DNA from 2 places in the Aureimonas sp. AU40 genome. Region 1 is predicted to be linked to the other one. Evidence: predicted binding sites of a transcription regulator. Region 1 holds the regulator's gene; the other holds the start of a gene.

The links. Region 1 encodes PhoB, which activates phosphate uptake and scavenging genes when phosphate is short. Its sites were predicted from a motif close to TGTCATNNANCTGTCAT; they were not measured.
Region 2: the regulator PhoB is predicted to act here: its motif matches at 9,454-9,470, upstream of AUL32_RS02590 (1-acyl-sn-glycerol-3-phosphate acyltransferase).

The regions. Positions count from the first base shown of each region.
Region 1 covers NZ_BBWL01000022.1:44,691-56,154, reverse strand. The annotation lists gene AUL32_RS07530 (aspartate aminotransferase family protein) at 1-939, opposite strand, end outside; gene AUL32_RS26420 (GcrA family cell cycle regulator) at 1,321-2,064, shown strand; gene AUL32_RS07520 (DUF3297 family protein) at 2,374-2,631, shown strand; gene phoB (phosphate regulon transcriptional regulator PhoB) at 2,713-3,444, opposite strand; gene phoU (phosphate signaling complex protein PhoU) at 3,450-4,172, opposite strand; gene pstB (phosphate ABC transporter ATP-binding protein PstB) at 4,243-5,052, opposite strand; gene pstA (phosphate ABC transporter permease PstA) at 5,070-6,395, opposite strand; gene pstC (phosphate ABC transporter permease subunit PstC) at 6,395-7,870, opposite strand; gene AUL32_RS07490 (PstS family phosphate ABC transporter substrate-binding protein) at 7,987-9,033, opposite strand; gene AUL32_RS07485 (ATP-binding protein) at 9,170-10,459, opposite strand; gene AUL32_RS07480 (hypothetical protein) at 10,593-11,464, opposite strand, start outside.
Region 2 covers NZ_BBWL01000006.1:1,126-12,589, reverse strand. The annotation lists gene AUL32_RS02635 (TonB-dependent hemoglobin/transferrin/lactoferrin family receptor) at 1-759, opposite strand, end outside; gene AUL32_RS02630 (heme/hemin ABC transporter substrate-binding protein) at 1,169-2,029, shown strand; gene AUL32_RS02625 (FecCD family ABC transporter permease) at 2,052-3,167, shown strand; gene AUL32_RS02620 (heme ABC transporter ATP-binding protein) at 3,181-3,990, shown strand; gene AUL32_RS02615 (hemin-degrading factor) at 3,978-5,000, shown strand; gene AUL32_RS02610 (asparaginase) at 5,052-6,032, opposite strand; gene AUL32_RS02605 (glutathione S-transferase family protein) at 6,113-7,078, opposite strand; gene AUL32_RS02600 (VOC family protein) at 7,096-8,016, opposite strand; gene AUL32_RS02595 (LysR family transcriptional regulator) at 8,151-9,077, shown strand; gene AUL32_RS02590 (1-acyl-sn-glycerol-3-phosphate acyltransferase) at 9,525-10,391, shown strand; gene AUL32_RS02585 (aldehyde dehydrogenase family protein) at 10,414-11,464, opposite strand, start outside.

The DNA of each region.
Region 1 (11,464 bases):
GCTCTGCTTGAACAGGAGCGCGTTGTGGCGCACCTGGTCGAGGAAGCCGTCGCCCAACACTACGTCCAGGACGGCATTGCCGACCGCCATGGCGAGCGGGTTGCCGCCGAAGGTCGTGCCGTGCGTGCCGGGCGTCATGCCCTTGGCGGCCTCGTCCGTGGCAAGGCAGGCGCCGAGCGGGAAGCCGCCGCCGATGCCCTTGGCCGAGGCCAGGATGTCGGGTGTGACGCCGGTGCTCTCGTAGGCAAAGAAGCGCCCGGTGCGCCCGACGCCGGTCTGCACCTCGTCGAAGATCAGGAGCAGGCCGTGCTCGTCGCAGAGATCGCGGATCAGCTTCAGGAAGCCGGCGTCGGGCGCGCGGATGCCGCCCTCGCCCTGGATCGGCTCGATCAGGATCGCGGCCGTCTCGGCGCCGATCGCCGCGCGCAGCGCCGCCGCGTCGCCGAAGGGAACCTGGTCGAAGCCTTCGACCTTCGGGCCGAAGCCTTCGAGATACTTGGCCTGGCCGCCGGCGGCGATGGTGGCCAGCGTGCGGCCGTGGAAGGCGCCCTCGAAGGTCACGATGCGGAAGCGCTCGGGGTGGCCCGAGACATACTGGTAGCGCCGGGCCGTCTTGATGGCGCATTCCAGCGCCTCGGCGCCGGAATTGGTGAAGAACACCTTGTCGGCGAAGGACGCCTCGACCAGCCGGCCGGCGAGCTTTTCTTGCCCGGGCACGTGGAAGAGGTTGGACGTATGCCAGAGCTTGCCCGCCTGCTCGGTGAGCGCCGCCACGAGATGGGGATGGGCGTGGCCGAGAGAGTTCACCGCGATGCCGCCGGTGAAGTCCAGGAACTTGCGCCCGTCCGACATGTGCAGCCAGACCCCCTCGCCTCGCTCCACTCGAAGGTCCGCGCGCGCGAAGGTGGCAAACAGCGGATTGTCGTGGGTCTCGGCCATGGCGATACTTCTCGTTGGCATGGACAATGGAGGGAACGGCGGCGCGAAGGCGGCCGGAGCGGCAGGCACAATAAGCCCGCGCGCAACGCGCTGCCTATACCATGGCCGGGGCGCGAATTGTCAACGAAAGCCGAAGTTTCGCCTTTTGCGAGCCTCTATGCTTCCGTAAACGTCGCTCCGCACCCATAAGCTGTTGAAAAGGGGGCGAAACGATTCGCCCGGCGGCGCCCACTCTTGCCGCCCTTCGCACTCGCGTTCTAGAACCCTCTCAGACACCAGATTTCGTGTGGGAAGTCCCGTCGATCCGCAAGGGATCGACAGGGGCTATGGATGACGGCACCGGCCGCCCTCCCGCAGCGACAGAGTACGAGGAGTCTGTTCATGAGTTGGACCGAGGAGCGCATCGAGCTGCTCACCCGCCTTTGGGGCGAAGGTCGAAGCGCCAGCCAGATCGCGGCGGAGCTCGGCGGCGTGACGCGCAACGCCGTGATCGGCAAGGTTCACCGGCTGAAGCTGGACAACCGCCCCAAGGGCGGCGCGGACGAAAGCCCGGCCGAGGCCGCCCCCGTGGCGCCGGTGCGCGTCGCGCCCGCCTTCGAGCCCGCGCCCCAGCCCGTGCCGGTCGCCGCCGCGCCCGTGCCGGAGCCGGTGGCCGCGCCGTCGATCGCGGCGGTGGAGCCGCCCGCCCCGCGCCGCGAGTTCGCGCCCGCGCCCGTCGCGGCCCCTGTAGTGACGCCCGCCTCGGCCCCCATGCAGACGCCGAGCGCAGCGCCGCGCATCCTGACGCCCTCCATGCCCACTTCCGCCCCGCCGCGCGCGCCCATGCCGCTCCGCCAGCCGATGATCCATTCGGTGGGCGCCACGGCCCTGAAGATGGACCCGGACGCCGGCGCCTTCGAGGAGGCCCAGCCATTCGGTCATTCCGAAGGCGGCGAGGTCGTGCCCATGTCGCGCAACCTGACGCTGGTGCAGCTTTCCGACCGCACCTGCAAATGGCCGCTGGGCGACCCGCTGAGCCCGGACTTCCGCTTCTGCGGAAACCATTCCCAGGACTCTTCGCCCTATTGCAAGCACCACGCGCGCATCGCCTTCCAGCCGATGTCGGAGCGCCGCCGCGTTCGCTAAGGGCACGCCCCGGCAAGGCGGAAATGCTTTTCCGAGACATGAGACGAAATCGTGGACCTTGCAGCGTTCCGGCAAGCCGGAATGCTTCAGGCGCTTTTAATCCATCGCGGTTTCGAGCCCGGCCTTCGCGCCGGGCTTTTCTTTGCGCCTGCCTCGCCCCTGCGGCCTCTCTCCCCGCCCTCCTTCTAGAAAGCGTCTCCCGCTCGCGCCTGTCCTGCGTTATGAGGCAAGCCATGCGAGCGGAAGACGCTTTCTGATCCAGGCGCCGGCCCGGCCGGCGCGCGACGCCCCTTTCGAAAAGGCCATGACATGACCGATACCCCCGCCCTTCCCGACCGTCTGGCGATCGACCCCGACAGCCCGTTCCATGACGAGGCGCTGCTGGCGCGCGGCATCGGCATCCGCTTCAACGGCAACGAGAAGACCAATGTCGAGGAATATTGCGTCAGCGAAGGCTGGGTGCGCGTCGCCGCCGGCAAGGCCAAGGACCGCCAGGGCAAGCCGCTGCTGATGAAGCTGAAGGGCACGGTCGAGCCCTATCTGAAGGACGACAGCGCCGAGGGCTGATCGCCCGCCTCCGCCAAACGAAAACGCCGCGAGCAGCCCTTTGGCTCTCGCGGCGTTTCCGTTTCATCATAAGGCGTCGCTTCAGCTCGCTTCGGCCCGCTGCTGCACGGGCCGCGCGGCGGCGGTGAAGTTCTCGTCCAGCGAATAGCCCGCCCCGCGCACGGTGCGGATCGGGTCGCGCTGGCGGCCCCGATTGATGGCCTTGCGCAGACGTCCGACATGGACGTCCACCGTGCGCTCGTCGACATAGATGTCGCGGCCCCAGACGCCGTCCAAGAGCTGCTCGCGCGAGAAGACGCGGCCGGGCGACTGCATGAGGAATTCCAGGAGGCGGAACTCGGTGGGTCCGAGCTTGACCTCGCGGCCGGCGCGGCGCACGCGATGCGTCTCGCGGTCGAGGTCGAGATCGCCCGCCACGAGCTGGCTGGAGATGCGCTCGGGCTTCACCCGGCGCAGCATGGCGCGCACGCGGGCCATGAGCTCGGGAGTCGAGAAGGGCTTCACGACATAGTCGTCCGCCCCGACCGAAAGGCCGCGCACCCGCTCGCTTTCCTCGCCGCGCGCCGTCAGCATGATGATCGGCAGGCGCTCGGTCTCGGGCCGCGTGCGCAGGCGCCGGCAAAGCTCGACGCCGGACAGGCCGGGCAGCATCCAGTCGAGCAGAAGAAGGTCGGGCACGCCCTCCTTCAGCCGCAGGTCGGCCTCGTCGCCACGCGCGATCACGTCGACGTCGTAACCCTCGGCCTCAAGATTGTAGCGAAGGAGGACGCCCAGCGCCTCCTCGTCTTCGACGACGGTGATCCGGGCGCCCATGCGACTTACCCGTTCAGGCCGGTCGAGGGCGAGGCGATCGAGGGCGTCGAGTCGCTCTTGGGCCGCTCGACCTCCATCTGTTTGCCGGTCTTGATGTAGTAGACCGTCTCGGCGATGTTGGTCGCGTGGTCGCCGATGCGCTCGATGTTCTTGGCCGAGAAGAGAAGATGCGTGCAAGCCGTGATGTTGCGCGGATCTTCCATCATGTAGGTCAGGAGCTCGCGGAAGAGCGACGTGTAGAGCGCGTCGATCTCGGCGTCCTGCGCGCGGATCTCCAGCGCCCGCACGTCGTCGCGCGTGGCATAGACGTCGAGCACGTTCTTCAGCTGGCCCAGCGCCAGTTCCGACATGTGCTCGATGCCGCGCACCAGCTGCACCGGCTGCTTGTGGTCGGTCACCGCGATCACGCGCTTGGCGATGTTCTTGCCGAGATCGCCGATGCGCTCGAGATCGTTGGAGATGCGGATGGCGCCGACGATCTCGCGCAGGTCGTGTGCCATCGGCTGGCGCTTGCCGATCGTGAGAACCGCGCGCTCGTCCACTTCGCGCTGCAGCGTGTCGAGAAGGATGTCGTCGGCAACGACGGACTGCGCCAGACCCCAATCGGAGCGGATCAGGGCGGAGACCGCCTGCTCGACCATGCGCTCGGCCTGGCCGCCCATTTCGGAAATGCGACGAAGGATGAATTTCAGTTCGTCGTCGTAGGACGAGACGATGTGATGTTCCATGAAACGAACTCTCCCTGTTTCGCGGAGAACGACTCCCGGCCCGATAAGGCTGCGGGAGCCGGGAGCGAGGTCAGCCGAAGCGGCCGGTGATGTAGTCCTGCGTGCGCTTGTCGTCGGGGTTCTGGAACATCTTTTCCGTGGAACCGACCTCGACGATCTTGCCGAGGTGGAACATCGCCGTGCGCTGCGAGACGCGGGCCGCCTGCTGCATCGAGTGGGTGACGATGACGATGGTGAAGTTCTGCTTCAGCTCGTCGATCAGTTCCTCGACCGTGGCGGTCGCGATCGGATCGAGGGCCGAGCAAGGCTCGTCCATCAGGATCACCTCGGGCGAAACGGCGATGGCGCGGGCGATGCACAGGCGCTGCTGCTGGCCGCCGGACAGGCCCGTGCCGGCGTCGTGGAGGCGGTCCTTTACCTCCTCGAAGAGGCCGGCCTTGCGCAGCGAGGTCACGACGACCTCTTCCAGGTCCGTCTTCGACTTGGCGAGACCGTGGATCTTCGGGCCGTAGGCGACGTTCTCGAAGATCGACTTCGGGAACGGGTTGGGCTTCTGGAACACCATGCCGACCCGGGCGCGCAGTTCCACCACGTCGATCTGCGGGTTGTAGATGTCCTCCCCGTCGAGCGTGATGAGGCCCTTGACCTTGGCACCCTCGACCGTGTCGTTCATGCGGTTGAGCGAACGCAGGAAGGTCGACTTGCCGCAGCCCGAAGGGCCGATCAGCGCCGTCACCTGCCGCTCGTAGACGTCGAGATTGACCTCGAACAGGGCCTGCTTCGCGCCGTAGAAGACCGAGACGTTCTCGCCCTTCATCTTGGTGGCGAGGACGGGCGCGTTGGTCTTCGGGGCGGCGGTCAAATGAAGATTGTCCATCATAAGAAATCCGTTCTTTCCTACCAGCGACGCTCGAAGCGACGACGAAGCAGAATGGCGGTGATGTTCATGACCGCCAGGAAAAGGAGAAGCACGATGATCGCGCCCGACGTGCGCTCCACGAAGGCGCGCTCGGCCTCGTTGGCCCACATGTAGATTTGCACGGGCAGAGCGGTGGCGGGGTCCATCGGCGTCGCGGGGTAGTTGGCGACGAAGGCGACCATGCCGATCAGGAGCAGCGGCGCGGTTTCGCCGAGCGCGTGGGCAAGGCCGATGATCGTGCCGGTGAGAATGCCCGGCATCGCCAGCGGCAGAACGTGATGGAACACCATCTGCATCTTGGAGGCGCCGAGGCCGAGCGCGGCGGCGCGGATCGAGGGCGGCACGGCTTTCAGCGCGGCGCGCGTTGCGATGATGATGGTCGGCAGCGTCATCAGCGTCAGCACGAGGCCGCCGACCAGCGAGGCCGAGCGCGGCAGGCCGAACCAGTTGACGAAGACCGCGAGGCCGAGAAGGCCGTAGACGATCGAGGGCACGGCCGCCAGATTGTTGATGTTCACCTCGATCAGGTCGGTGAAGCGGTTCTTGGGCGCGAACTCCTCGAGATAGATCGAGGCGGCGACGCCGATCGGCAGCGCAAGGGCGAGAACGATCGCCATCATGTAGAGCGAGCCGATCAGCGCCACGCCGACGCCGGCCGTCTCGGCGCGCGAGGAGGCGCCGAAAGTGAAGAGGCCGGTGTTGAAGCGCTGGGTCAGCTCGCCACGGCTTTCCAGCTGGCGGATCCATTCCAGCTGCTGGTCCTTGATAGGACGGCGCGCTTCGGGGATCGACAGGTCGAACTGGCCCTTCACCGCCGAGTCCACGGTGGAGTTGGCGTAGATCCAGATCTCCTGCGTGGTGCCGATGATCGAGAGATCGTCCATCACCATGTTGGCGAGCTGCGCGCGCACGCCCTGCGACAGGAGCTGCGAAGCGGCGGTGATGGCGGCGCGGTTGTTCGGGTCGATGCCGAGTTCCTTCACCAGCGCGTCCTGCACCAGGCGAGGATAGTTCGCCGTGCGCAGCACCGCCGGATCGGTCTTGGCCCGGTCGTTCGGATCGATCACGCTCTTGGAGAAAGTGATCGGCAGGCGGATCTCGGTCTGGAAGAAGGCGGTGTAGCCCTGCCCGATCACCGTCCAGAGCAGGATGGCGAGGAAGATCAGGCCGACGCCGATGGCCGAAAGGCCGTAGAGGCGGAAGCGGCGCTCGGAAGCGTAGCGGCGGCGCAGGCCGATGTCGCGACGGGCCGGACGGGCCGAGGTCGGGATGGCCGACCCTTGGGAAATCGTCGTGTCGCTCATCAGTCGTACTGCTCCCGATACTTGCGCACGATGGCAAGGGCGATGATGTTGAGGATCAGCGTCAGCACGAAGAGCGTGATGCCGAGCGCGAAGGCCACCAGACTCTGCGGCGAGGTGAAGTCGAGATCGCCGGTGAGCTGCGAGACGATCTTGACCGTGACCGTGGTCATCGCCTCGAACGGGTTGAGCGTGATGTTCGCCGCGATGCCGGCGGCCAGAACCACGATCATGGTCTCGCCGATGGCGCGCGAGGCCGTCAGCAGCAGCGCCGACACGATGCCCGGCAGGGCTGCGGGCAGCACCACCTTCTTCACCGTCTCGGACGGCGTGGCGCCGAGCCCCATCGAGCCGTCGCGCAGAGAGCGCGGCACGGCGGTGATGATGTCGTCCGACAAGGAGGACACGAAGGGGATGAGCATGATGCCCATCACCAGACCCGCCGTCAGGATCGACTGCGCCTGGATGAAGCCGACATAATTGCCGGTGAGCAGGCCGTTGATGCTGGCCGAGATGTCGCGAAGGAAGGGGCCGACGGTGATGAGCGCGAAGAAGCCGTAGACGATGGTCGGAATGCCGGCCAGGAGTTCGAGCAGCGGCTTCACCACCGAGCGCACGCGGCTGGAGGCATATTCGGCCATGTAGATGGCGGCGAAGAGGCCGACCGGCACGGCGAAGAGCATGGCCACGAAGGCGATGTAGAGCGTGCCCGCCAGAAGCGGGATCAGGCCGAACTGACCGGCGGCCTCGGAACCGGCGGCGGCGAAACGCGGCTCCCAGACCGTGCCGAAGAAGAAGTCGACCGGGCGGATGCGGCTGAAGAAGTCGAGGGACTCGAACAGCATCGAGCAGACGATGCCGACGGTGGTGAGAATGGCGATCGAGGAGCAGACCACGAGGAAGGTCTTGACCACCCGCTCGACCTGATTGCGGGCGCGAAGCCGGACCGCGATGCGCGACAGGCCGAAGAGAAGGCCGCCGATCGCGAGGACCAGAGTCACGCCTGTCAGGGCGAGCCGGCTCATGTCCTCCATGTGGTTCTTTTCGAGCGCGATGGGGATCATCGCGTCGGTCGCGCCGCCCGGCAACGGAATGCCGCGGCGCTCGAACAAAGGCTGGATGTCAGCGATGCGAGCGCTGGAAAGACCGGCCTGCTCGTCCGACGGCAAGGCGCGGATGCCCTGGCCGAGGGAGCGCACGAGCGAGCGGCCGAGCGAGACCGAGGCGGCCTGCGTGTCGGCCTCGAGGCGGCGCTCGACGGTGGCGAAGATCACTGCCGGCGAGATCGACAGCCAAAGCACCATGACGATCAGGGCGGGCACGACGGCCCAGCAGAAGACGAAGGACCCGTGATAGGTCGGGCGCGAATGCACCTTGGCGCCCGGCGAATCCGGCAGCGCGGCGCCCTTGCGGCAGCCAAGCCCATAGCCGACCAGACCGATCGCCAGGACAATCATAATCAGAGCAAATGCGGACACCGTTCGCCGTCTCCCGGGAGAATCATGAGCAGGCGCCCATTTCACGGGATGGCCGGCTCGCGGTGAATGTGAAGAAGCCGGCCCTTGTCGGGCCGGCCTCCGTCAAAGCTGAGAGATCAGCCCTTGATCGTGGTGCCGGCCTCGAAAGCCTTGCGGGCTTCCTCGCGCTGCGCATCCGGCGCCGGCACGAGACCGTACTGGGCGAGCGGGCCGCCGGGGCCGACCATCTGGTCGTCAAGGAAGAAGTTGACGAACTCCTTCAGGCCCGGAACGACGCCGAGATGCGCCTTCTTGACGTAGAAGAAGAGCGGACGCGACACGGGATACTTGCCGGAGGCGACGGTCTCGACGGACGGCGTGACGCCGGAAACGGTGGCGACCTTCAGCTTGTCCTGGTTCTGCTCGTAGAAGGCCAGACCGAATACACCGACGCCCTGCGGGTTGGCGGCGATGCGGGCGAGCGTCTCGGTGTAGTCGCCGGCGATGTCCACCGCCTTGCCGTCGTTGCGGATCTGATGGCACTGCTTCTCGGCGGCCTTGTCGTCGAGGCCCGAGGTCTTGAAGGCTTCGAGCGCGCCCGAGGCCTTGCAGCCGGCGACGACGGTCTTCTCTTCGAAGACTTCGCGCGTGCCGTGGTTCTCGGCCGGGATGAAGGCGATGATGTCCTGGTTCGGCAGCGAGGCGTCGACGTCAGACCACTTGGCGGCGGTGTTGTCGACGACCTTGCCGTCCTTCACGACCTTGCCGGCGAGCGCCTTGAAGACCTGCTCGGGGGTCAGCGCGAAGCTCGGGCCAGAAGCCGCGGAGGCGAAGACGATGCCGTCATAGCCGAAACGCACTTCCTGGATCTCGGTGACGCCGGCGCCGGTGCAGGCCTTCTTCTCGGACTCCGAGATCGGGCGCGAGGCATTGGCGATGTCGACCGTCTCCGGGCCGACGCCCGAGCAGAACTGGCGGAAGCCGCCGGATGTGCCGCCGGACTCGACCACCGGGGTCGGGAAGTCGGGGAAGATCTCGCCGAAGTTCTGCGCCACGATCTGCGCATAAGGCAGAACCGTGGACGAACCGGCCGAATGGACGGGCTGCGCGCTCTGCGCGAAAGCGGCGCCCGTCGTCATGACGGCAGCGCCCAGGGCAAGGCTGGCGAGAAGGGATTTGCTCACAGGCGTTTCTCCATCGAAACGTTTCGAATGCGAACCGCCGGGCGAACTCGATTCCGCGGCGCTGTTCATGATCGGTCTAGCGGGCCGACGCAACCTATCTATGACAAATCCACATCCGATTTATGACAGCACAACCTTATGATTTATATTGAGATTTTTCGAAGGCCCCCGGAACGCGCAAACGGAAGCGGACCGAGAAGGTCGATCCCTGGCCGGGAATCGAGCTGATCGACAGCCGCGTGTTGTGTCGGATCAGGACGTTTCGCACGATGCTGAGGCCGAGCCCGGTGCCGCGCACGCGTCCGCTTCCGTCCTCCACGCGGTAGAAGCGCTCGGTGAGGCGGGGCACGTGTTCGGGCGGAATTCCCTGCCCGAAATCGCGCACGAAAGCCTCAACCGTCTCGTCCGTCCGCGTCAGGCCGATCTGGATTCGCCCGCCGGCATCGCCGTATTTAAAGGCGTTCTCGGCGAGGTTGCCGAAGACCTGGACCAGCTCGTCATGATCGCCGTTGACCAGCGCCTCGCCCTCCTCCAGCCCGGTCAGTTCCAGGGCCAGGTTCTTCTCGGCGGCCGTGGGCGCGGCCTGCTGGGCGACGACGCGCATCACCGACACGAGATCGGTCAGCTCATTCGCCTCCAACCGCCGGCGCATCTCGATGCGCGATAAGGACAGAAGATCGTCGATCAGGCGCGACATGCGCCGGGCCTGATCCTGCATGATGTCGAGAAACTGGGCACGCGCCTTGTGATCGTCGCGCGCCGGCCCTTTCAGCGTCTCGATGAAGCCGGAAAGCGAGGCGAGCGGCGTGCGCAGCTCGTGGCTGGCATTGGCGACGAAGTCGGTGCGGATGCGCTCCAGGCGGCGCATCTGCGTGCGGTCGCGAAACAGCGCCAGAAAGAAGACCGGCCGCGCCTCGCCGGGCATCGGCATGGGCAGGATGTCCACCGCCCAGGCGCGCTCGGAGGGCGCGCGCTCGGCATATTCGGTCATCTGCGCCTCGCCGCTCTCGATCGACTCGGCCATGGCGGCAATCAGCTCGGGCGCGCGAAAGCGCATCGCGATCGGATCGCCCAGCGCCATATTGCCGAAGGTCTGGATGCCGACCGCGTTGGAAAAGCGCAAGGCGAGGTTGCGGTCGAGCACGAAGGCGGGCTCGCGCATGGCGTCCACCACGCTCTTGACGCTGGCGTTCGGCCAGAGCGGCGAGGACGCGTCGGTCTTTACCGCGTTGCGCTGGCGGGAGGCACGCGCGCCTCGCTGGATCAAGCCGACCAGGGCGGCCAGTGCCAGCGCACCGAGCGCCGGGGGGCGCGCGTCGGGCACGAGATAGGCGATCAGCGCGAGGCCGATCGCCAGGGCGATGAGCGGGAGCGAGACGGCGGCGCGGCGGCGCGAGCCTTCGAAAGGAGGGGCTGTGTCGGCCATGCCGCTGCGATTCACCGCTTCGTTTCCGCATTCGAATGGGACAAGCGACACGCTTCGCACGTTCCCTCGTCAAACGCATGACAGCGACGGCCGACAGCCGAAAGAAGCCGCGGCCGGCCGGCAAAAGATCGCCTCAGCCGAGATCGCGCAGGCGCACGGAATAGATGTCGACGTCGCTCGCCCCGGCGCCCAGACCCGGCGCGATGGCTAGGCTCGTCACGTTGCTGGCCACCGCCGGCACAGTCACGTCGAAGACGAACGCCTCTTCCGGCATGTCGGTGCTGAAGCGCTGCCGGTCGCAGATGCTCTGCTGGCCGACGAGGCAGCGCACGCCGAACTCACGCGGGCTGCCGTCCGGCGAACCGGCGACGACCTCGATGCGCACCTGCCGGCCGGCGATCTGGCGCAGCGTGCCGGGGCCGATCGTCAGAAGCGCCTCGTTCTGGCTGCCGACGGGCGCGGAAATGCGCACGGCCTCCCGCTCGTCTGACTTGGCGACCGCCTCGATGCGCCCGCCCGCCGGGGTGGAAAGCGTTTCCAGGTCGTTGCCATCGAACACGTCGATCCAGGCGAGCTTGGGCAGGCCGTCGTCGCTTTCGATCGAGCCCGTCGTCGCCGGCGCCATGTCGCCGCCGCGCAGGGCGCCGGTGATGGCATAGGCCAGAAGCGCAAGGCCGAGCGCCAGGAGAACCGCGAAGGCGGGAACCTTCCAACTGGGCTTCCGCGCGGCGACCTCACCCGGTGCGCGCACACCGCCAGGCGTCCAGCCGTCCTCGTGCCGCGTTTCCTCAACCGCCTCTCCCGTCGGGGCATGGGGCGCGTCGTCATAGGGGGCGTCGAAGACCTCCGGCGCGGGCTCGGCGGGATAGCTGTTCGCAGCGAAGTCCGCTTCGACGCGGTTGATCGTCTCGGCAAGGCGCGTGCGCTGGTCCAGCGCGCTCGCCTCGTCCGCCCCGCGCGTCTCCAGCATGCGCTCCAGCGCGCGCTCGGACGCGGCATAGATGC
Region 2 (11,464 bases), on a different contig from region 1:
ATACTGGCCGGGGCGGTAATTGCCCGTCCGGCTCTGGCTCGTGCGCCCCTCGAAGTCCTCCTTGCGATTGAACACTTCGCCGGTGAGGCCGAAGCGATGGCCGCCCTCGACATACTGATAGACCTTCCCCAGCAGATTGTACTGGTCGTAGTCTTCGGGGTTCGGCGCGGTGCGCTGGGGGCCGTAGAGATCGAGCGTGCCCATCGTGTCGGTTTCGTGCCCGGTGCGGGTGCCGCCCTGCACCAGGGCCAGCGTGTCCCCCGCCCGGACGGCGGCGGCGTTGCTAGTGAACCAGCTCCGGTCGGCCGAATCGTAGCCGTTCTTGGTCAGCGCGCCGATCCGCCGCCCGCCGAGCAGCAGGTCCTCCGGGTCGAGCGTGCGCAGCGCCAGGACGCCGCCGAGCGCCCCGGTGCCGAGCAGTGGATCGGCGCCGCGCGTGAGATCCAGCGCCGAGAGCGCATTGAAGTCGAAACTATCGGCTCCGCCATTGGCGCCGCGCGTGACGTCGGCGAGGTAGGGCACGCGCACGCCGTCGATCGTGGTGAGGACGCGCGCGCCCTCCAGTCCGCGGATGTTGATGCTGTTCGTATTGCGGTTGAAGGAGACTCCGGCTTCCTGCGTGCGGCCGAGATCCTGAATGTCGTCGATCAGCTTGCGGTCGATCGTGGCGCGGCTGGTGGTGGAGGTGGTTTGCGTCCCCGCCGCCCCCTCGCTGGCGCTTGGCCCGCCCCCCGTCACGACCACCGTGTCGAGTTGCACCTCCTCCTTCGGAGCGGGTGCCGCCGTCTGCGCTCGCGCCGGCCCGGCCGCCCAAAGAGCGGAGGCGGCAACGCCCACCAACAAAGCTCGAACCGCCACGCATCGTCCCACTGTCTCGTCCCCTCGACCAAGCTGATTGTTTCAAGCCGCGCCTTGTGATTGGAAGATTTCTACAATCTCCCTAGGCGACCGAGCTTGAATCACTGTCTATCGACGCCATCTCGCCCGAGTCAAACAAATAAGACTTACAGTATTTACATTTTAGACGTTCGAATTTTGAATATTTACAATGTGAAATCGTTCTTAGAACGGTTTTAGACTTCCCTATTTTAGCGATATGACTTGACGGCTCGGCACATCCGTTCTTACTCAGGCCCAGATGTAAGCCACCCCCCGGGAAAGACTTGCCATGCGCACGCCCGTCGCCGCCCTTCTCCTGGCCCTCCTTGCCGTCCCCGCCTCGGCCGAGCCGCTGCCCACCCGCGTCGTGTCGATCGGCGGGGCGATCACGGAGGTTCTCTATGCGCTGGGCGAGGACAAGCGCATCGCGGCGGTGGACACGACCAGCGTCTACCCACCGGCCGCGCTCAGCGAGAAACCCAATGTCGGCTACATGCGCGGGCTCTCGGCCGAGGGTGTCCTGTCCTTGTCGCCCGACCTCATCCTGATGGAGGACGGCGCCGGGCCGAAGGAGGCGGTGGCGCTGATCGACGCGGCGGGCGTTCCGGTGCGCCATGTGCCGAGCGGATACAGCGTGCCCGATCTTCTCCAAAAGATGCGTCTCGTCGCCGCCGCCGTCGGCCGCGACGAGGAGGGCGAAGCGCTGGCCCAGCGCATGGCGGGCGAACTCGAAGCGCTGCGGGGGGACCTTGCGGAGATCAAGTCCAAGCGCCGCGTCCTCTTCCTCCTGTCGGTCGCGGACGGGCGCGCCAATGCCGCCGGGCACGGCACCGGGGCCGACGCGGTGATCCGCCTCGCGGGGGCGGAGAACGTCTTCGGCGACGTGGAGGGCTACAAGATGCTCTCGCCCGAATCGGCCGCCGCTCTGAAGCCGGACGTGATCCTGATGCTCGACCGGGCGGGGCCCGGCGGCGGCGATCCGCTGGCGATCCCGGCGCTCGCCGCGACGCCGGCGGGCCAGGCCGGCGCCGTCATCCGCATGGACGCCGCCTATCTTCTCGGCTTCGGCCCGCGCACGCCCGCCGCGCTGCGCGATCTAGCAGTAAGGCTTTATCCCGACGCCGGGCTCGGAGCCTCCCTTGTCCGCTGATACGATGGACGGCAAGCCGAGCATGCGCCGGCTGGGGGCGAGGCGTGGAGCGCCGCGCGAGGCGTCCGAACCCTTGGCTGCCCCGGCGCTTGCCGGCGACCGCAGCGCCAAGGCCCGGCTCGCGACGCTGCTTCTGGCCCTGCTTCTCGCCGCCACGCTGATCGTCGCGCTGGGCACGGGGCCGGCGCTGCTGTCGCCACGCGCGGTCGCCGCCATTCTTCTCGCCGGCCCCAAGGGCGAGGTCGCCTTGCTCGCCGACACGGTGATCGTCTGGCAGATCCGCCTGCCGCGCGTGCTGCTCGGGGCGCTCGTCGGTGCCTCGCTCGGGCTGGTCGGCGCGATGATGCAGGGTCTGTTCCGCAATCCGCTGGCCGATCCAGGCCTGATCGGCGTGTCCTCCGGCGCGGCCTTCGCGGCGGTCGCGACCATCGTCCTTTCGGGGAGCGTGCTCGCGCCCTTCACCGCCGCTCTCGGCCTTTATGCCCTGCCGGTTTCCGCTTTCGGGGGCGGTCTGGCGGCGACGCTCCTGATCTACCGCGTCGGCACGCGGGCCGGGCAATCCTCGGTGGCGCTGATCCTTCTGGCGGGTATCGCGCTCGGCGCCTTCGCCGCTGCCGGCACGGGCTTTCTCGTGTATCTCAGCAACGACAACCAGCTGCGCGATCTCACCTTCTGGAGTCTGGGGGGCTTGGGCGGCGCCACCTGGGCCAAGCTCTGGGCGGGCCTGCCGATGATGGGAGCGGCGCTCCTCGCCGCGCCCTTCCTGGCGCGCGGGCTGAACGGCATCGTCCTGGGCGAGGCCGAGGCCTATCATCTCGGCATTCGCGTCCAGCGCCTGAAGCGCCTGACCATCGTCATCGTCGCGCTGGCGACGGGCGCGGCGGTCGCCGTGTCGGGCACGATCGGCTTCGTCGGCATCGTCGTGCCGCATCTCCTGCGCCTCTGGTTCGGGCCGGACCATCGCCACCTCCTGCCCAATGCGGCGCTCGGCGGCGCGGTGCTGCTGCTCGTCGCCGACATGGCGGCGCGCACGCTGGTCGCCCCGGCGGAACTGCCGATCGGCATTCTCACCGCCGCGCTCGGCGCGCCGGTCTTCCTGTGGATCCTGCTGCGCCGGCGCGGCCTGGCCGGTTTGTGAGGCTTCCGCGACCATGCTCGACCTTCTCCAGGCCAGCCTCTCCTATCGCGGCCGCGAGGTCGTCCGCCCGCTGTCGCTGCGCGTCGAGCCGGGCGCGTTCACCGTCATCGTCGGGCCGAATGGGGCGGGCAAGTCGAGCCTTCTCAAGCTCATGACCGGCGAACTCCCGCCGGCCGGCGGCGAGGTGCGTCTCGACGGCCAGCCGCTGGGCCGCTTCTCGCCCGAGGAGTTGGCGCGCCGCCGCGCCGTCCTGCCGCAAAGCGCCAGCCTCGCCTTTCCCTTCACCGTGGCCGAAGTCGTGCGCTTCGGCCTGGAGGCGGGCGGCCGCGCGCGGGAGCCGGGTGCCATTCGCGCCGCGCTTGCCCGCGTCGATCTCGCCGACTTCGCGGGCCGCTTCTACAACGAGCTTTCGGGCGGCGAGCAGCAGCGCGTGCATCTGGCGCGCGTCCTCTGCCAGATCGGCGCGCCGATCCATGCCGGAACGGCCCGGCTGCTCTTTCTGGACGAGCCGGTCTCCAGCCTCGACATCCGCCACCAGCTCGCCGTGCTGGGGCTGGCGCGCGAGTTCGCGGCGGCGGGCGGTGCGGTGGTGGCCGTGTTGCACGATCTCAATCTGGCGAGCGGTTTCGCCGACCGGCTCATCGCGATGGAGAACGGGCGCGTCGCCGCCGACGGGCCGCCCGCCGCCGTCTTGACCGACGCGCTGGTGGAAGAGGTCTTCCGCATCCGCCTCGCGGTCGGCGCGACGCCCTTCCCGCCCCAGCCCTTCGTTCTGCCGCAGACGGCGGCGCCGCTTTCGAGGACATCCGCATGGATACATTGACCGACCTGTCCGCCACGCCCTTCTACGCCACGGGCAAGCGCAGCCGCGATCTCGCCGCCGAACTCGGCCTGTCGGAGGCCGAGCTTCTGGCAAGCCATCAGGGGCCGGAGGTCGTGCGTCTGGCGCTGGAGCCCAAAGCGCTGGTGGAGGCTCTGCCAGCGCTCGGCGAGATCATGGTGCTGACGCGAAACGATGTCGCCGTGCACGAGAAGGTCGGCGCGTTCGGCGGCATCCATTTCGGCGAACACGCCGGACTCGTGATCCACCCGCCGATCGACCTTCGCCTGTTTCCCAAGCATTGGGCCTCGTGCTTCGCGCTGGAGCTGCCCGACAAGGCCGGGCCGCGCCGCTCGATCCAAATTTTCGACGCATCGGGCGAAGCGGCGATCAAAATCCACCTGCGCGCCGCCTCAGACGCGGCGGCCTTCGAGGCGATCCGCGCGCGTTTCGCCCTGGCCGCGCCCGCACCGCTCGCCGTCTCGCCCTACGCGGCCGAGACGATGAGGAAGAACGTGGACGCCGACGCCTTCCGCCACGACTTCGAAGCCATGGCGGACGTTCATCAGTTCTTCCCGCTGCTTCGCCGCCACGGGGTCAGCCGGCGCGGCGCGCTCGACCTGATGGGCGAGGCGCATGTGCGCCCACTCGGCGCCAAGACCGCGACGCGCCTTCTGGAAGCGGCGAGCGCTGAGAGCCTGCCAATCATGTGCTTCGTCGGCAGCCGGGGCTGCATCCAGATCCATTCCGGCCAGGTGCAGACCATCCGCGCCATGGGACCGTGGGTCAACGTGCTCGATCCCGGCTTCGACCTGCATCTGCGCGAGGACCTCGTGGCCGAGGCCTTCGCCGTGCGCAAGCCGACGCGCGACGGCCTGCTCACCTCGGTGGAACTCTTCGACGCCAAGGGCGCGCTGGCCGTGCAGTTCTTCGGCGTGCGCGAGGAAGGGCGGCCGGAAGACCCGCGCTGGCGCGCCCTGGTGGACGCGCTCGGAGCAGGCTTCGACGCCTGACCGCGACGCGCCTGGCCCTTCAGCAGGGCGAGGCGCCCTGCCCTCGCAGCCTCAGCCGCCGTGATAGGCGATCTCTTCGCGCAGCCGCGCCGGCCCGTCCTCCAGGCCCAGCACCACGGCGGTGAGGATGCGCGCCTTCACGCCGGTGAGATCGCCCGCGAAGACGCCGCCGTTTCGCTCCACGTCCTTGCCCGCGCCATTGCCGTAGATCGGCTTGACCCGGCCCTCCGGGCAGCGCGAGCACATGATGACGGGCACGCCGCCGGCGACGATCTCACCGATCGCCTCGGTCACGACGGGCCTGCAATTGCCGCGCCCGAAACCCTCGATCACGATCGCCTTCGTGCCGCTCGCCGCGAGATAGCGGATCACCTTGTCGCCGGTGCCGAGCCCGAGCTTGACCAGCTCCACCTCCGTCTCGATGCGAGCCGGCGCATAGGTGCGGCGGATCAGGGGGCGGCGGTGGAGGATCACGTCCGTGCCGTCCACCTCGCCCAGCTTGCCATGCTCACCCGAGCGGAACGTGTCGGTGCGCGAGGTGTGGGTCTTGGTCACGTCGCGCGCGGCGTGGAACTCGTCCTCGAAGCAGACCAGGGCGCCGAGCCCGCGCGCCAGAGGCGAGGCGGCGAGGCGCACGGACTGGGCGATGTTGCGTGGCCCGTCCGTGTCGGGCGCGTCGGCGCTCTTCTGCGCCCCGGTGAAGACCACGGGCTTGTCGCCCTCGATCAGGAGATCGGCCAGAAAGGCGCTTTCCTCCATCGTGTCGGTGCCGTGCGTGACGACGACGCCGTCGCAATCCGGCCGGGCGAGATGAAAGCGGATGCGCTGGGCGATGGAGAAGGCGAGCGGCAGGTCGATGGCGGAGGAGCCGACGCGGCAGAAATCGTCGATCGCGAGATCGATCCCCTCCAAGCTGTCGTGCAGGCTGGCCTTCAGATCGGCGCCCGTCATCTCGGCCACCACATCCGCCTTCGCCCCGCCGGGCCGCGAGGCGATCGTTCCGCCGGTGGTGATGAGCTGAATGCGGGCCATGGCCAGTCCTTTGCCGTCGAAACGCGAGGCCGTGGCTTAGCAAGATTCTCCGCCCGATGGGAGGCGAGCCGATTCCGCCGTCAGAGGCGGGTTTCCCGGAGAAGATGGGCGAAGGGCAGGTCCGGTCCCAGGGGAACGATGCGGTTCGGGTTGAGGCTCTTGATCGAATAGTAGCCGCGCTTGATGTGGTCGATGCTGACCGTCTCGGCGACGCCCGGCACTGCCAGCATCCGCTCGAGATAGGCGCTGAGCGCGGGATAGTCCGCGATGCGGCGCAGGTTGCATTTGAACAGGCCGTGATAGGCCGCGTCGAAGCGAACGAGCGTGACGAAGAGGCGGATGTCGCTCTCGGTCAGCCGCTCCCCGAACAGGAAGGGACCCTTCGTCAGACGCGTTTCCATCTCGTCCAGCGCGGCGAAGACGTCGGCGAACGCCTCCTCGTAGGCGCCTTGCGTCGTCGCGAAGCCGGCGCGGTAGACGCCGTTGTTGAGGCTGGGATAAAGCCGCGCGTTCAGGGCGTCGATCTCGGATCGGAGATCGGCGGGATAGAGGTCGAACGTCGCATCGGCCAGCTGGCCGAAGCCGCTGTCGAACATGCGCAGGATATCGGCCGACTCGTTGTTGACGATGGTCGCTCGCTCAAGGTCCCAGAGCACCGGCACGGTGGCCCGGCCGCTGATCGTGGGGTCGGCCTTCGTGTAGACCTCGTGCAGATAGGTCGCGCCATTCACCCTGTCCGGCGTCGCCTCGCCGAAGCGCCAGCCCTGGTCGCCCAGCTCCGGCTCGACCACGGAAACAGAGACCGCCGTCTCCAGCCCCTTCAGCTTTCGCGCGATCAAGGTGCGCGAGGCCCAGGGGCAGATGAGCGCGACATAGAGATGGTAGCGCCCGGCCTCGGCGGGAAAGCCGCCCTCGCCGCTCGGCCCCGGCACGCCGTCCGGCGTCACGAAGTTGCGAAAGCTGGAGGTCTGCCGAACGAAGCCGCCCTTCTCGTCCTTCGCCTGCACCGGTTGCCAGTCGGCCACCCATTTGCCGTTCAAGAGCATGAGACGTTCCTTTCGATTTATGAGCGGGTCGGCGCGGGAAGAAGCGAAACGGCGGTGCCCCAAGGGTCGGCCAGCGTCAGGCGGCCGCCCTCGTCGCTCCGCGCCGCCTCGGTGGGAAGGCGGGCGCGGATGGCATCGAGCGCGTCGGGGCGCGTGAGAAGTTCCAGCTCAGTGAGCCCCGTGGAGGGCTGCAGCCTCGCGCCGGCGCCCCGGCTGTTCCAGACATTGGCGGCGAGCTGGTGGTGGTATCCGCCCGAGCCGAAGAAGCTCGCGCCGGGATAGCGACAGGTCACGTCGAAGCCGAGAAGCCCGCCATAGAACCGGTCCGCCGGCTCCAGCGCACCAACCTGAAGATGCACATGGCCGACCGTTCCCCCTGCGGGAAAGCCGGTCCAATTCCGCGCCTTGCCCGCGCCCAAAAGGCCTTCCGCGTCCAACGGATCGCTTGCCATCTCGAGCTCGCCGCCGTTCCAGCGCCAAGTTTCCGGCGTCCGGTCCGCATAGATTTCGATCCCGTTGCCCTCGGGGTCCGAGAGATAGATCGCTTCGCTGACGAGATGATCCGCCGCGCCCTGAAGCCGCACGCCGCTTGCCCCGGCATGCCCGAGCCAGGCGCCGAGATCGGCGCGCGTCGGCAGCAGAAAAGCCGTGTGGAACAGGCCCGCCTCGCGAGCTGAGCGCTGGCGGGCGCCCGGGTCGTGCCGCAGTTCCAGAAGCACCGTCCCGCCCGCGCCGAGGCGGGCAACATCCGCGCCGCCCTCCATGAGTTCGAGCCCGACGGCCTGGCTGTAGAAGGCACTCATCGCAGCGAGATCGCGCACGGTCAGCGCGACGCGGCCGATCCGGTGCGGCGCTCCGGCCAAGACGGGGGCAAGCGCGGAGCGCTCGGAACGGGCAAGCGATACGGAAGCATCCTCCGGGTGCGCGAGATCGGACATCGTCTCCCCCATCCTCCACCAGAAACGGGGATCGGGCCGCGCCCATCCCAACCATGCCTCGTCATATGCACCCGCGCGATTGGTTTGATAATCCGGCGATCTGGGATAACACTTCACACTAAGGGAGTGAGATCATGCTGGATCGGCTGACGGGACTTCAGGTCTTCGCCAGGGTCGCAGCGCTCGGCAGCCTGTCGGGCGCCGCGCGCGCGCTCGGCATGTCGCAGACCATGGCGACCAAGCACATGGCCGCGCTGGAGGATCGGCTGGGCCTCAAGCTCCTCCATCGCACGACGCGCAAGGTGATGCTCACCGAGCCGGGCCGGCATTATCTCGACACGGTGGAACGGCTGCTCGCCGAGCTTGGCGAGGCGGAGGCGAGCCTTGTGGCCGAGCGGCTGGAGGTGACGGGCACGCTGCGCCTTGCCGCCCCCGTTTCCTTCGGCGTGCGGGAGATCGCGCCGATCCTTGCCGATTTCTCGCGCCTTCATCCCGGGCTCACCGTCGATCTCGGCCTCAACGACCGCGTGGTGGATCTGGTGGAGGAAGGCTGGGACGCGGCGATCCGCATCGGCCGCCTGCAAGCGCCAGCGCTGATCGCCCGTCGGCTGGCGCCCTGCCGCCTCCTCGTCGCGGCCGCGCCGTCCTATCTCACTGCCCGCGGCACGCCGCGCCGGGTCGCCGATCTCGGCCATCACGAGTGCCTGGGCTATACGCTGTCTCCCGCGCTCGGCGCCCATCGCTGGCAGTTCGGGCGGGATGGATCGGTGGAGGTGGCCGTGTCCGGTTCCTTGCGCGCCAACAATGGCGACGCGCTGGTGGCCGCGGCGCTGGCCGGCCAGGGCATCGTCTACGAGCCGACCTTTCTCTTGGGCGACGACATCCGCGCCGGCCGCCTCATGCCGCTCGCGCTCGACCATCCGCCATTGGACATGCCGGGCGTACATGCCGTCCACGCCCTGGACCGCCGCCCGCCGGCCAAGGTGCGCGCGCTGATCGACTTTCTCGCCGCGCGCTTCGGACCGAACCCGCCCTGGGACCGGGACTTGCCTTTCGACTAACGGGGGCAGCCTTGCGCTCTGGCTGATGACATGCCGGACTCGCGCTCGGCGTCGAACCCTGCGCGCTTGCCTTGGCGCGGTGGAGCCTGCCAACTCTCCCTTCGGGCGCTGGGCCGACGGTCGCCGAGGCTTACGACCTCTGCGGTCACAAGCACGCTGCAGAGGTGATGGTCTCATCTCTCGCCCCCTTTTTGAAGGCCACAGCGCCCGACATCGCGGCTCACGCCGCACATCAGATGCGCGAGGGCGACCCGAGAGCGCTCGCTTGCGTTTGGGAAATATTCAGCGCCAGCGCTCAGCGCATTGATCCACCGGCCTGCCGGTCCGCGCCTCGTCGAATCGGGCAAGGGTCTTTAGGGCGCACGCGGACCGAGCCTGTCATCGAACCGTCAGGGCACGGCCTTAGACTCCGTGGAACCTACACTTCCCACCATCCCGCCCGTGCCAATGCTGTTTCCCGAGTTGAGCTATGCCCGCCCGCACGATCCCCTCCTTCGGCGTGTGGTGATCCGGTCGATGGAGCGGGCGGCGGGGCGGGGCAAGCTTGCCCGGCTCTACGCGCTCTGGCGCGAAGGGGCGCGGCTTCGGCCCATGGCCCGCTTCCAGTCCATGCTCGCGGTGATGCGCATCCGGCTCGACATCGCCGGCGCCTGGCCGCCAGCCATCTCGCCCGGCGAGCCGCTGGTGATCGTCGCCAACCATCCGTTCGGCATCGGAGACGGCGTGGCGCTCCTGGCGCTGGCCGAACAGCTCGGCCGACCCTTCCGCATCCTCGTCAGCAACGACCTGATGCGGATCGAGGAAATGGCGGTGTGCGGCCTGCCCGTCTCGTTCGAGGACACGCGCGAAGCACAGGCGCTCAATCTCCAGACGCGGCGCGAGGCGATGCGGCTCCTGCGCGAGGGCGTCACCATCCTCGTCTTCCCCGCCGGGGGCGTCGCGACCGCCGCCAAGGTCTTCGGCCGCGCCGAGGACCTGCCCTGGAAGCAGTTCACCGCCCGGCTGGCGCGCATGGGCGGCGCAACGGTCCTGCCCGTTCATGTCCATGGGCAGAACGGGCCGCTGTTCCATCTGGTCAGCAAGTGGTCGCAGACCCTGCGCTACGGCCTTCTTATCGGCGCCTTCCGCCGCCTCTACGGGCGCACGATCCGGCTGACCGTCGGCGAGCCGATCCGCGCGCGGGATCAGGTCGAGGGACGCGCCCTTACCGACACGCTCCGCCGCTCCGTCTTTCGCCTGGCGCCACGGCCAGAACCCCGGCGCACCTCGCTGCGCGCCGCCTTGAGGGCGCGCCGGCGAAAGGCGGGCGACTGACCGCCCGCCCCGCCGCGCTTCGTCAGGCCGCCTCGTAGCCGACGATGCCCTTGATCTCCAAGAACTCCTCCAGGCCGAACTCGGCATATTCGCGCCCGTTGCCGGAATGCTTGTAGCCGCCGAAGGGCGCGCCCGGGTCCCAGGCGGGATAGTTGATATAAACGTTGCCGGAGCGCATCCGCGCCGCCACGCGCCGGGCGCGGTCGAGGTCGGCCGACTGGATGTAGGAGGCGAGGCCATAGACCGTGTCGTTGGCGAGGCGCACGGCGTCCTCCTCGCTCTCGTAGGAGAGGATCGACAGGACCGGCCCGAAAATCTCCTCGCGCGCCACGGTCATGTCGGGCGTCACATGGGCAAACACCGTGGGCTTGACGAAATAGCCCCGATTCATCCCGTCCGGCCGGCCTAAGCCGCCGGCGACGAGGCTCGCGCCTTCCGCGATGCCGGTCTCGATCAGCCGCTGGATCTTGTCGTACTGCATCTGGCTGACCACGGGGCCGAGATCGACGCCCTCGTCGCCCGCCGGGCCGACCTTGAAACGGGCAGCGGCGCGCGCGGCGATCTCCGCCGCCTCGTCATGCCGGTCGGCCGGCACGAACATGCGCGTCGGCGCGTTGCAGCTCTGCCCCGAATTGCCGAAGCAGCCGGCGACGCCCTTGGTCACGGCCGTTTCCAGATCGACGTCGGGCAGGAGGATGTTGGCCGACTTGCCGCCGAGCTCCTGGTGAACGCGCTTGATCGTGTCGGCCGCCGACTTGGCGATCAGGATGCCGGCGCGTGTGGAGCCGGTGAAGGACACCATGTCGATGGCGGGATGGCGCGAGATCGCCTCTCCGACGCCCGGGCCGTCGCCGTTCACGAGGTTGAACACGCCCGGCGGCACGCCCGCCTCGTCCACGATCTCGGCAAAGAGAATGGCGTTCAGCGGCGCGATCTCGGAAGGCTTGAGCACCATGGTGCAGCCGGCGGCGAGCGCGGGCGCGACCTTGGCCATGATCTGATTCATCGGCCAGTTCCAGGGCGTGATCATACCGACGACGCCGATCGGCTCCTTGGCGACGAGCGTCGTGCCG